One region of the Sphingomonas sp. Tas61C01 genome, then DNA from elsewhere that is predicted to be linked to it. Evidence: predicted binding sites of a transcription regulator. Region 1 holds the regulator's gene; the other holds the start of a gene.
What was found. Region 1 encodes LexA, which represses DNA repair genes until DNA is damaged. Its sites were predicted from a motif close to GTTCCNCNCTTGTTCT; they were not measured.
Positions count from the first base shown of each region.

Region 2: uvrA (excinuclease ABC subunit UvrA) is a predicted target of LexA. The motif match lies at 3,085-3,100, and genes of this name have one in related genera.

Region 1 is NZ_CP199583.1:258,437-263,700, forward strand. It holds gene gltX (glutamate--tRNA ligase) at 1-836, opposite strand, end outside; partial or broken gene ACT009_RS01200 (ComEC/Rec2 family competence protein) at 863-2,980, shown strand; gene lexA (transcriptional repressor LexA) at 2,988-3,674, opposite strand; gene ACT009_RS01210 (molybdopterin molybdotransferase MoeA) at 3,730-4,923, opposite strand; partial or broken gene ACT009_RS01215 (SGNH/GDSL hydrolase family protein) at 5,208-5,264, shown strand, end outside.
Region 2 is NZ_CP199583.1:3,306,434-3,311,697, forward strand. It holds gene lpdA (dihydrolipoyl dehydrogenase) at 1-370, shown strand, start outside; gene ACT009_RS15440 (GCN5-related N-acetyltransferase) at 399-707, shown strand; gene ACT009_RS15445 (type I restriction endonuclease) at 1,262-2,332, opposite strand; gene ACT009_RS15450 (hypothetical protein) at 2,633-2,962, opposite strand; gene uvrA (excinuclease ABC subunit UvrA) at 3,108-5,264, shown strand, end outside.

The sequences.
Region 1 (5,264 bases):
TTGTCCATCGCTTCGGGAAGGATGCCGAGTTCGTCGCGATACGCCTCGATCCCGACCGCGCCGTGGCGCTTCGACAGCTTGGCGCCGTCGGTGCCGTGGATCAGCGGGATATGCGCGTAGATCGGCTCGGGCCAGCCCATCGCCTTGATGATCGGCAGCTGGCGAAACGCGTTGTTGAGATGATCGTCGCCGCGGATGACGTGGGTCACGCCCATGTCGTGATCGTCGACCACCACCGCGAGCATATAGGTCGGCGTGCCGTCGGAGCGCAGCAGGATGAGGTCGTCCAGCTCGGCATTCTGGACGGTGACGCTGCCCTGGACGCGGTCGTCGATCGTCGTCGCGCCCTCCAGCGGCGCCTTCAGCCGGACCACATAGGCGGCGTCTGCGGGGACGGTCGCGGGATCGCGGTCGCGCCACGGGCTGCGGATGCGGAGCGGCTTCTTCGCGGCCTCGGCCTCGGCGCGCATCGCGGCGATCTCGTCCGCGGTCATGTAGCAACGATAGGCGTGGCCGCGGTCGATCATCTCGTGCGCGACCGCGGCGTGGCGGGCGGCGCGCTCGAACTGGAACACCGGCGGTTCGTCGGAGTCGAGCGCTAGCCAGCGCATGCCGTCGAGGATCGCGTCGATCGCGGGCTGGGTGGAGCGCTTGCGGTCGGTATCCTCGATCCGCAGCAGGAACTTGCCGCCGTGATGCCGCGCGTAGAGCCAGTTGAACAAGGCGGTGCGCGCGCCGCCGAGATGGAGGTATCCGGTCGGCGACGGCGCGAACCGGGTGACCACGGCGTCCGACCTAGGGCGAATACCTACGTCGCTATCATTCGTTGCGCCCAACCGAGCGTGCTCCCAATGTTCGATACATGTTGGCCGAAACAGCCGTCGAGGCCCCTAGCACGCACCCCTGGCGCGGACAAACCGCGTGGCGCGAGGCGGGCCGCGCGATCGAACGGCTGCTGGAGGCGGAACGCGAGCAACTGCCGCTGTGGATGCCGGTCGCGATCGGCGGCGGGGTTGCGTGCTGGTTCGTGGTGCCCGATCCGCAGGGCTGGGCGGTGGCGCTGCTCGGCTTGGTGGCGCTGGCACTGGCCGGGGCGGCGGCGGGCGGCACCGGGCGCGCGGCGCGGGTGGTGGCGGTCGCGGCGCTGTGTGCGGGGATCGGGCTGGCGCTGATCTGGTGGCGCGCGGAACGGGTGGCGGCACCGGTGCTGGCGGGGCCGACGATCGCGGCGTTTGGCGCTCGCGTCGAGCAGGTCGAGCCGCTTGCCGCGCGCGACCTGGTGCGGCTGACGCTCGCGCCGGTGGCGGGCCCTGCGCTGCCGCGGCGGATCAGGGTCAATCTGGTCACCGGCGACGTGCCCGCGGGGGCGGTGCGCGGTGCGACGATCCGATTGCGCGCGCGGTTGATGCCGCCGCCGCAGCCCGCCGTGCCGGGCGCCTACGACTTCGCACGGGTCGCGTGGTTCGCCGGGATCGGAGCGACCGGGCGCGGGTTCGCGCCGGTGACGGTGGAGCGCGGCGGCGACGCGGGCGGTGGACCACGGGCGGCGCTCACCCGGCACATCACCGGGCGGCTCGACGGCAGCATCGGCGGGATCGCGTCGGCGCTGGCGACCGGCGACGAGGGCGCGATCGAGGAGGCGGATGCGGAGGCGATGCGACGCGCGGGGCTGGCGCACCTGCTGTCGGTGAGCGGACTGCACATCACCGCGGTGGTGGCGGCGACGATGGTGGTGGTGGCGCGGTTGCTGGCGCTGAGCCCGTGGCTGGCGCTGCATGCGCGGATTCCGCTGATTGGCGCACTGGCCGGCGCGACGGCGGCGATCGGCTATACGTTGCTGACGGGCAGCGAGGTGCCGACGATCCGATCGTGCGTCGCGGCGCTGCTGGTGCTCGTCGCGTTGGCGCTGGGGCGCGAGGCGATGACGCTGCGGCTGGTCGCGGTCGGCGCGACGGTGGTGCTGCTCGCCTGGCCCGAGGCGCTGGCGGGCCCGAGCTTCCAGCTGTCCTTCGCCGCGATCACCGCGATCGTCGCGATCCACGAACAGCCGCGGGTCCGCGCATTCCTGGAGCCGCACGACGAAGGGTTGGGGCGGCGGGCGGCGCGGGGGCTGGCGGCCCTGCTGCTGACCGGCATCGCGGTCGAGATCGCACTGATGCCGATCGCGGTGTACCATTTCCACAAGGCGGGCATCTATGGCGCCGCCGCCAACATCGTCGCGATCCCGCTGACCACTTTCGTTATCATGCCGCTGGAGGCGGCGGCGCTGGTGCTCGACCTGGCGGGGGTGGGGGGGCCGTTGTGGTGGCTGGCGGGGCGGGCGATCGCGCTGCTGCTGTGGCTGGCGCACGCGGTCGCCGCGGCGCCGGGATCGGTGGCGGCGCTGCCTGCGATGCCCGACGGCGCGTTCGCCGCGATGGTGATCGGCGGCGTGTGGCTGGCGTTGTGGCGGACGCGCTGGCGGCGGCTGGGGATCGTCCCGGTCGCGGCGGGTGCGATCTGGGCGATCGCTACCCCGCCGCCCGACCTGCTGATCACCGGTGACGGTCGCCACGTCGCGGTCAGGACCCGCGCCGGGCTGGCGATCCTGCGCGACCGGGCCGGCGATTATACGCGGTCGACGCTCGCGGAGAATGGCGGGGTGGACGGCGAACCACTGCTGCTCGCCGAACAGCCCGATGCGCGGTGCAGCCGCGACCTGTGCCTGGTCGATCTCGTCGCCGGCGGGCGGACGTGGCGGATCATGGCGCTGCGCAGCGCCTATCCGGTGCCGCGCGCCGCGCTGCTGGCGGCGTGCCGGGCGGCGGACATCGTCGTCAACGAAGGCGGACTGCCGCGCGGTTGCACGCCGCGCTGGCTGCGGCTCGACAGGAAGACGCTACGCCGGACCGGCGGCATCGCGCTGACGCTCGGGAGCGAACGAGTGACGACGGTGCTGGCCCCGGCGGATCGCCACCCGTGGCGCGATCCGCCGGTGCTCGACCGGATCAGTCGTACCGGCGCAGGATACCCGAGAGCTTACCCTGGACGCGGACGTGCGCGGGGGGATAACGCTGCGGATCATAGGCGCGGTTGGCGGGATCGAGCCGGATCATCGCGCCCTCCCGACGGAAATATTTGAGCGTCGCTTCGCTGTCGTCGATCAACGCGACCACGATCTCGCCGTCGCGTGCGGTCTCGGTCCGGCGGATCAGCGCATAGTCGCCGTCGAGGATGCCCGCCTCGACCATCGAGTCGCCCGATACCTCCAGCGCATAATGTTCGCCGTTGCCGAGCAATGCCGCCGGCACCGCGAGCATCGCGCTGCCTTCGAACGCCTCGATCGGCACGCCGGCGGCGATCCGGCCGTGCAGCGGGATCTCGATGACGTCGTTCGCGGGCTGCGGGACCGCGCGGACGTTGGCGGGGGGGGGCGCCGCCGCGGTGGTGGACGGCTTGGCCCGCGCCGCCTTTTCCGGCCGCTCGGGCATCCGCAACACCTCGAGCGCGCGAGCGCGGTTGGGCAGACGGCGGATGAAATTGCGCTCCTCCAGCGCCGAGATCAGGCGATGCACGCCCGATTTGGATTTCAGGTCGAGCGCCTCCTTCATCTCCTCGAACGACGGGGAGATCCCGGTTTCGTCGAGCCGATCGTTGATGAAGCAGACGAGCTCGTGCTGCTTGCGCGTGAGCATGGATATTCTCCGTCCAGAACAGACGCAGAACTTCTATGGAACATCTTGGAAGCCGTCAAGCGATGACGAGGATTTCCGCCGAGTCGCCTGCCGACGCCGGCGGCGCGCCCGCTTCGCGGACGATCAGGCAGGTCGACCGGGCGAGCGTCAGCAGCATCGAACTGTCCTGGATCGTCGAGGCAAAGGCGCGCCCGTCGCGTAGTTCGGCGCGCAGGTAATCGGTTCGCGCGCCGTTGGCGGCGAGGTCTTCGCCGAGCAACGCATGGGTGGTGCGGGGCAGCGGATCGGCGGCACCCGCAAGATGCGCGATCAGCGGGCGGGCGAACAGGACCGCGGTGACGAAGGCGGAGACCGGGTTGCCGGGCAACCCCAGCACCATCGCCTCGCCCAATCGTCCCGCCATCATCGGCTTGCCGGGCCTCAGCGCGATCCGCCAGAAGTCGATCACCCCGCCCGCGATCTCCAACGCGGGTCGGACGAGGTCGTGATCACCGACCGACGCGCCGCCGGTGGTGATCAGGAGATCGGCATCGACCGCGGCGAAGGCGGCGGTGAGCGTCGCGAGATCGTCGGCGAGGATGCCGAGGCGGACGATCTCGACCGGCAGATCGGCCAGCATCGCGGCGAGCATCGACGAATTGCCCTCGGGCAGCGACAGCGGATTCAGCGGCGCACCGGGCGGGATCAGCTCGTCGCCGGTCGCGGCGATCGCGACCCGGACCCGGCGGTGTACGGGGAGGTTGGCGGCGCCCCCGGTGATCGCGAGCGCGATCCGCGCGGGAGTGATCCGGTCGCCGGCGCGGATCAGGCGGTCGCCTTCGCTGAAGTCGAGCCCGCGGCGGCGGACATTGCCGCCGCGCCGGGTGGGGCCCTCGCCATCTAGCGACAGGTGAGCGCCGTCGCGTCGCGCCTCCTCCTGCACCAGCACCGCGTCCGCGCCGGCGGGCATCGCGGCGCCGGTGAAGATGCGGACGGCCCCGCCCGCTGCGATCGACCCGGCATAGGGGCGGCCTGCGGCGCTTTCGCCGATCACCTGCCAAGGGCCGGGCAGGTCGTCGTAGCGGATCGCATAACCGTCCATCGCGGACAGGTCCGCCGCGGGCTGGGTACGGCGCGCGAGGATGTCGGCGCTGGCCCAGCGGCCGGCGGCGTCGGCGATCGGAAGATGATCGGCCGCGACGGGGGCGGCAGCGGCGAAGAGGCGCCGTTGCGCTTCGGCGACGGGGATTAGGGTGGGTGGCGTGTTCATGGCGTCATCTGGCATGGTCGGGCGGGTTTTGGCACCGAGTTTCGGGGGCGGCGGTAACGCGACCCGCATTGGGTCCCCGCGAAGGGCTCCCGCGTCTGCGAAAGCACGATGAGGTTGGGGAATGCCGCTCGTTTGTCTTACGTCGTCGACCAGTCACCTCGCCGATGATCACGGCCCGTTTACTTCCCTTCTAACGGGGTGTTACCATCCGTTTACCATAATAAAAACGGGAGAGGTCGATGAACTGGAAGTTGACGCTGGGCGTGTGCCTAGCGAGCGCGGCGATGGCGGTGCCGGCCGAGGCTGCGCCGAATTATACGTCGTTGACGGTGTTCGGCGAC
Region 2 (5,264 bases), 760 kb from region 1:
CCCGAGCGTGGTCTACACCATGCCCGAGATCGCGGGCGTCGGTCTGACCGAGGAAGCTGCGGCCGCGAAGACCGCCGAGAGCGGGGGCATCAAGGTCGGCAAGTTCCCGATGATGGCCAACAGCCGCGCGAAGACCAACCGCGACACCGACGGCTTCGTGAAGGTGATCGCCGACGCCAAGACCGATCGCGTGCTCGGCGTGTGGATCGTCGCCAGCCTGGCCGGCACGATGATCGCGGAGGCGGGCATCGCGATGGAGTTCGGCGCCACCAGCGAGGACATCGCCTATACCTGCCATGCCCACCCGACGCACGCCGAGGCGCTGAAGGAGGCTGCGATGGCGGTACAGGGCAAGCCGATCCACATGTGACGCGCCGGGGCGGGACGGATCGCGACCGATGATCGATCCGGACCGCCTGTCGCTGGAAGCCGAATGGCTCGCGCTGACCCGCGAGACCCTCCCCGCACTCGCCCGCGCGCGTGATTGGCCGGTCAGCGCGGACCATTGCTTCCAGCGCATCCTGCTCGACAATGCCGTCGGCGGCCGCTGGTACGACGCGGTCGCGGCCCGCCCGGCCTATCGCCACATCGCGGTCCAAACCCTCGCCCGTGCCGTCGCGCTGGCCAACGCCGCGATCGCCGGAGAAGCGGACCTGCGCGACCTGAACCGCCGCTCGCTGGCCTGGCGCCGCGCGGCGAAGCTTTAGGGCGAAGGGGAGCGGGAAGGCCCACTGCGCGGCCACTCCACCCGCCCGCCCCATTGTGCTCCCGCGAAGGCGGGAGCACAGTACTGTGTCCCCGCCTTCGCGGGGACACAAGGTGGGAGTGGGCGCCCCGTGCCCCGAATCCACCCGCTAACCCGTACCCCGGCGAAGGCCGGGGCCCAGTCGCGATGGCCGAGCTAACGCAGCCCGACACCCGCCAACGACGGTCTCACCTGGGCCCCGGCCTCCGCCAGGGTACGCCGCTCTACCTAGGGCCTACCGTTTCTTCACCGTCCGCAGCTTTTCCGCGCCGCTCGCCTCCCGTTCATGGTGCTCCCGCGAAGGCGGGAGCCCAGTACTGGGTCCCCGCCTTCGCGGGGACACAAGGTGGGAGTGGGCGCCCCGTGCCCCGAATCCACCCGCTAACCCGTACCCCGGCGAAGGTCGGGGCCCAGTCGCGATGGCCGAGGTAACGCAGCCCAACGCCTGCCAACGACCGTCCCCCACCTGGGCCCCGGCCTCCGCCGGGGTACTTCGTGCTTGACGCCCTTGGACGGCTATTTCTCGTCGGCAAGTTCTTGAAGGCGCCCTACGATCTGCGTCTCCAATTTGTAGATGTCGGTCAGCGCCGCCACCGAGTGGCGGGTTTCCAGCTTGCCGCTGAACGTCCCCACATATCGCGTCGTCGGGCTGTTGAAATGCAGGCGTGCTATCGATTTGCGATTATTGTCATCCAGCAGGATTGCGCAATACGACTTGGAGTCTCGGATCACGACCCGTTTGGGATCGACGTGGCGCGCAGCGATAGCTTGCACGATCCGGAAGCCGCCGATCTCCTCCTCCGTCGTGATGACGCCATCTCCCGTCGACATGTCATCGGAACTGCCCTCGACGATTTCCGTCGGCGCCGGGTTCGCCACGTTCAGTGCCGATGTGAGGCGATCATTAACGCGATCACGGATTAGGGCAGCGATCGATGCTGCGAGGATCGGCTGGAACTGCTCTTTGACTGCAGCGGTCATGCGCCCAGACTGAACCTTCGCGGCCATCATCCGCACGAATTCCGGCGAAGGTTCGGCAAATTCGCGCTCCAGCTCGAGTCGCATTTGCGACTCGAGCTTCAGCCGACCCGCTTCTGCGACGATCGCATCGATGTTGAACTCGGTACGGGAGAAACGCTCCAGCGTCGTCGGATCGGTCCGCTTGATCGCATCCAACGAGAACATGAAGAACGGCTTTTCATCCATCCGGTTTGGCTGCTCGATATCCGAATAGAAGTGGTAGTCGACGCCGTTGGTCAGCAACGCTACTCGTGCGTCGGTCGTCGCGAAATAACGGTAGAGTTGTGAAGCGTGCTTCAGATCCAGATCAATGGTCGAAGGTTTGCACTCGATCAGGATGCTGACCCGCCCATCGATACATAGGGCATAGTCGACCTTCTCACCCTTCTTGATGCCGACGTCGGCGGTGAATTCCGGTACGACCTCGGCCGGGTTGAACACATCATAGCCGAGTGCCTGAAGGAACGGCATCACGAGCGCTGTCTTGGCCGCTTCCTCAGTCAGCAAAAGCTCACGATGCTGCGCTGTTCTTTTCTCGAGCTCGATGAGCTTGGTAGCCAATTCCATTCGACTCTCCCCTCGATGACGAGCCTGACGAGGTTACCGGTCGAGTCAAGTAAGATCAGCCCCGGTATCGGTCGTATACGGATCTACGCGTGCCGTTCTACTTGGTTGAATCCGAACGACGTGCGCAACGTGCCACCGCCGCCTCGCCGCCGACTATCTCGCGCTGTCGACGACCGGGGTGGAGATCGTCCACCTGTAGCGTCGCAACGTTTGCGCCACCCGTGTCCCCGCGAAGGCGGGGACCCAGTACTGGGCTCCCGCCTTCGCGGGAGCACAATGGGGCGAAACCCACGCTGCTGGTTACCCCGCTTTCGGCCCCAGGAACCGCTTCATCAGCGCATCCGCCGCCTGGTTCAGCGCATCCGCCAGCACCGGCGGCTCCTTCGCCGCACCGTGTGCCGCCGCCGCATCGGGCGTGTCCGTCGTGCGCTTGGTCAGCGCCGCGCTCGCCGCCGCCGCGGCCATCGTCAGCCCGGCCGCCAGCATCTCGCGGCCAGCCGGGGTGTTCGCCGTTTCCAGCAGCGCCGCGCCCTGCTTCATCAGCTCGTCGGGGATCGCGAAGCCCGCGGGCTTGGTCGTCGCGCCCGCAGCTGCCGCCTTCGCCGCCTTCTTGTCCTTCTTCTTGCCCATGATTTCGCCCCGTGCCCGATCGTTCGTGTATCGCGAACTTAAGACACCGTCCGCACTTTTCAACGCCACTAGGTAGCGACCGCAGCCCGCGCGCCCTATGTCCCCGGACTAGCGCCCAAGATAGAACAGAAGTAGAACCGTCACCATGTTGACCAAAATCAGCGTTCGCGGTGCGCGCGAGCATAATCTGAAGGATGTCGATATCGACATCCCCCGCGACACGCTAACCGTGATCACCGGCCTGTCCGGCTCGGGCAAGTCGAGTCTCGCCTTCGACACCATCTATGCCGAGGGGCAGCGCCGCTACGTCGAGTCGCTGTCGGCCTATGCGCGCCAGTTCCTCGAGCTGATGCAGAAGCCCGACGTCGATCATATCGAGGGGCTGAGCCCCGCAATCTCGATCGAGCAGAAGACCACCAGCCGCAATCCGCGCTCGACGGTCGCGACGGTGACCGAGATCTACGACTACATGCGCCTGCTCTGGGCGCGCGTCGGCACGCCGTACAGCCCCGCGACCGGGGAGCCGATCGCCGCGCAGACCGTCAGCCAGATGGTCGATCGCGTGCTCGCGCTGCCCGAGGGCACCCGGCTCTATCTGCTCGCCCCCGTCGTCCGCGGCCGCAAGGGCGAATATCGCAAGGAGATGCTCGAATGGCAGAAGGCGGGGTTCACCCGCGTCCGCATCGACGGCACCATCCACGAGATCGACGAGGCGCCCGCGCTCGACAAGAAGTACAAGCACGACATCGAGGTCGTCGTCGACCGCCTCGTGACGGGTGGCGAGATCGCGACCCGCCTCGCCGAAAGCTTCGAGACCGCGCTGAAGCTCGCCGAAGGTCTCGCCTATGTCGACCCCGCCGACCCAGTCGAGCCGCACACTCCGAGCTCGGTCGTGCTCGGCGACAACGCCCCCCCGGGGCGCATCGTGTTCAGCGAGAAGTTCGCCTGCCCGGTCAGTGGCTTTACGATCAGCGAGATCGAACCCCGCCTGTTCAGCTTCAACGCGCCCCAGGGCGCATGCCCGGCCTGCGACGGGCTCGGCGAGAAGCAGCTGTTCGACGAGGATCTCGTCGTCCCCAACCACGCGCTCAGCATCAAGAAGGGCGCGGTCGTGCCCTGGGCCAAATCCAACCCGCCCTCGCCCTATTACATGCAGGTGCTCGGCAGCCTTGCGCGCGAATTCGACTTCGCGATCGACACCCCCTGGGGCGAGCTGCCCCAGGAGGTCCGCGACGTCGTCCTCCACGGCAGCCGCGGCAAGCCCGTCACCCTGACCTTCGTCGACGGCAAGAAGAAGTACGACGTCAAGAAGCCGTTCGAGGGCGTGATCGGCAACCTCAACCGCCGCCTGCTCCAGACCGAGAGCGCGTGGATGCGCGAGGAGCTGTCGAAATACCAGTCCGCCGCCCCGTGCGAGACCTGCCACGGCGCCCGCCTCAAGCCCGAGGCGCTGGCGGTCAAGATCGCGATGAAGGACATCAGCTACGCCACCCATCTGTCGGTGGTCGACGCGCTCGCCTTCTTCACCGATCTCCCGACGCATCTCGGCGACCAGCAGCGCGCGATCGCCGAGCGCATCCTGAAGGAGATCGTCGAGCGCCTCGGCTTCCTCAACAATGTCGGGCTCGATTACCTCAACCTCGATCGCACCAGCGGCACGCTGTCGGGCGGCGAGAGCCAGCGCATCCGCCTCGCCAGCCAGATCGGCAGCGGCCTGTCGGGCGTGCTCTACGTGCTCGACGAACCCTCGATCGGGCTCCACCAGCGCGACAACGACATGCTGCTGAAGACGCTGCGCCGCCTGCGCGATCTCGGCAACACCGTGCTCGTCGTCGAACATGACGAGGACGCGATCCGCACCGCCGACTACATCATCGACATGGGGCCGGGCGCGGGCGTCCGCGGCGGCCAGGTCGTCGCGCAGGGCACGCTCAAGCAGCTCCTGAAATCGAAGGGCAGCATCACCGCCGATTACCTCAACGGCACCCGCGAGGTGCCCGTCCCCAAGGTACGCCGCAAGGGCAACGGCAAGAAGCTCACCGTCCACAACGCCACCGCCAACAACCTCACCGGGGTCACCGCCAGCATCCCGCTCGGCACCTTCACCTGCGTCACCGGGGTGTCGGGCAGCGGCAAATCGAGCTTCACGATCGACACGCTCTACGCCGCCGCCGCGCGCGAGCTGAACGGCGCCCGCATCCAACAGGGCAAGCACGACAAGATCACCGGCCTGCAATATCTCGACAAGGTCATCGACATCGATCAGTCGCCGATCGGCCGCACCCCGCGCAGCAACCCCGCG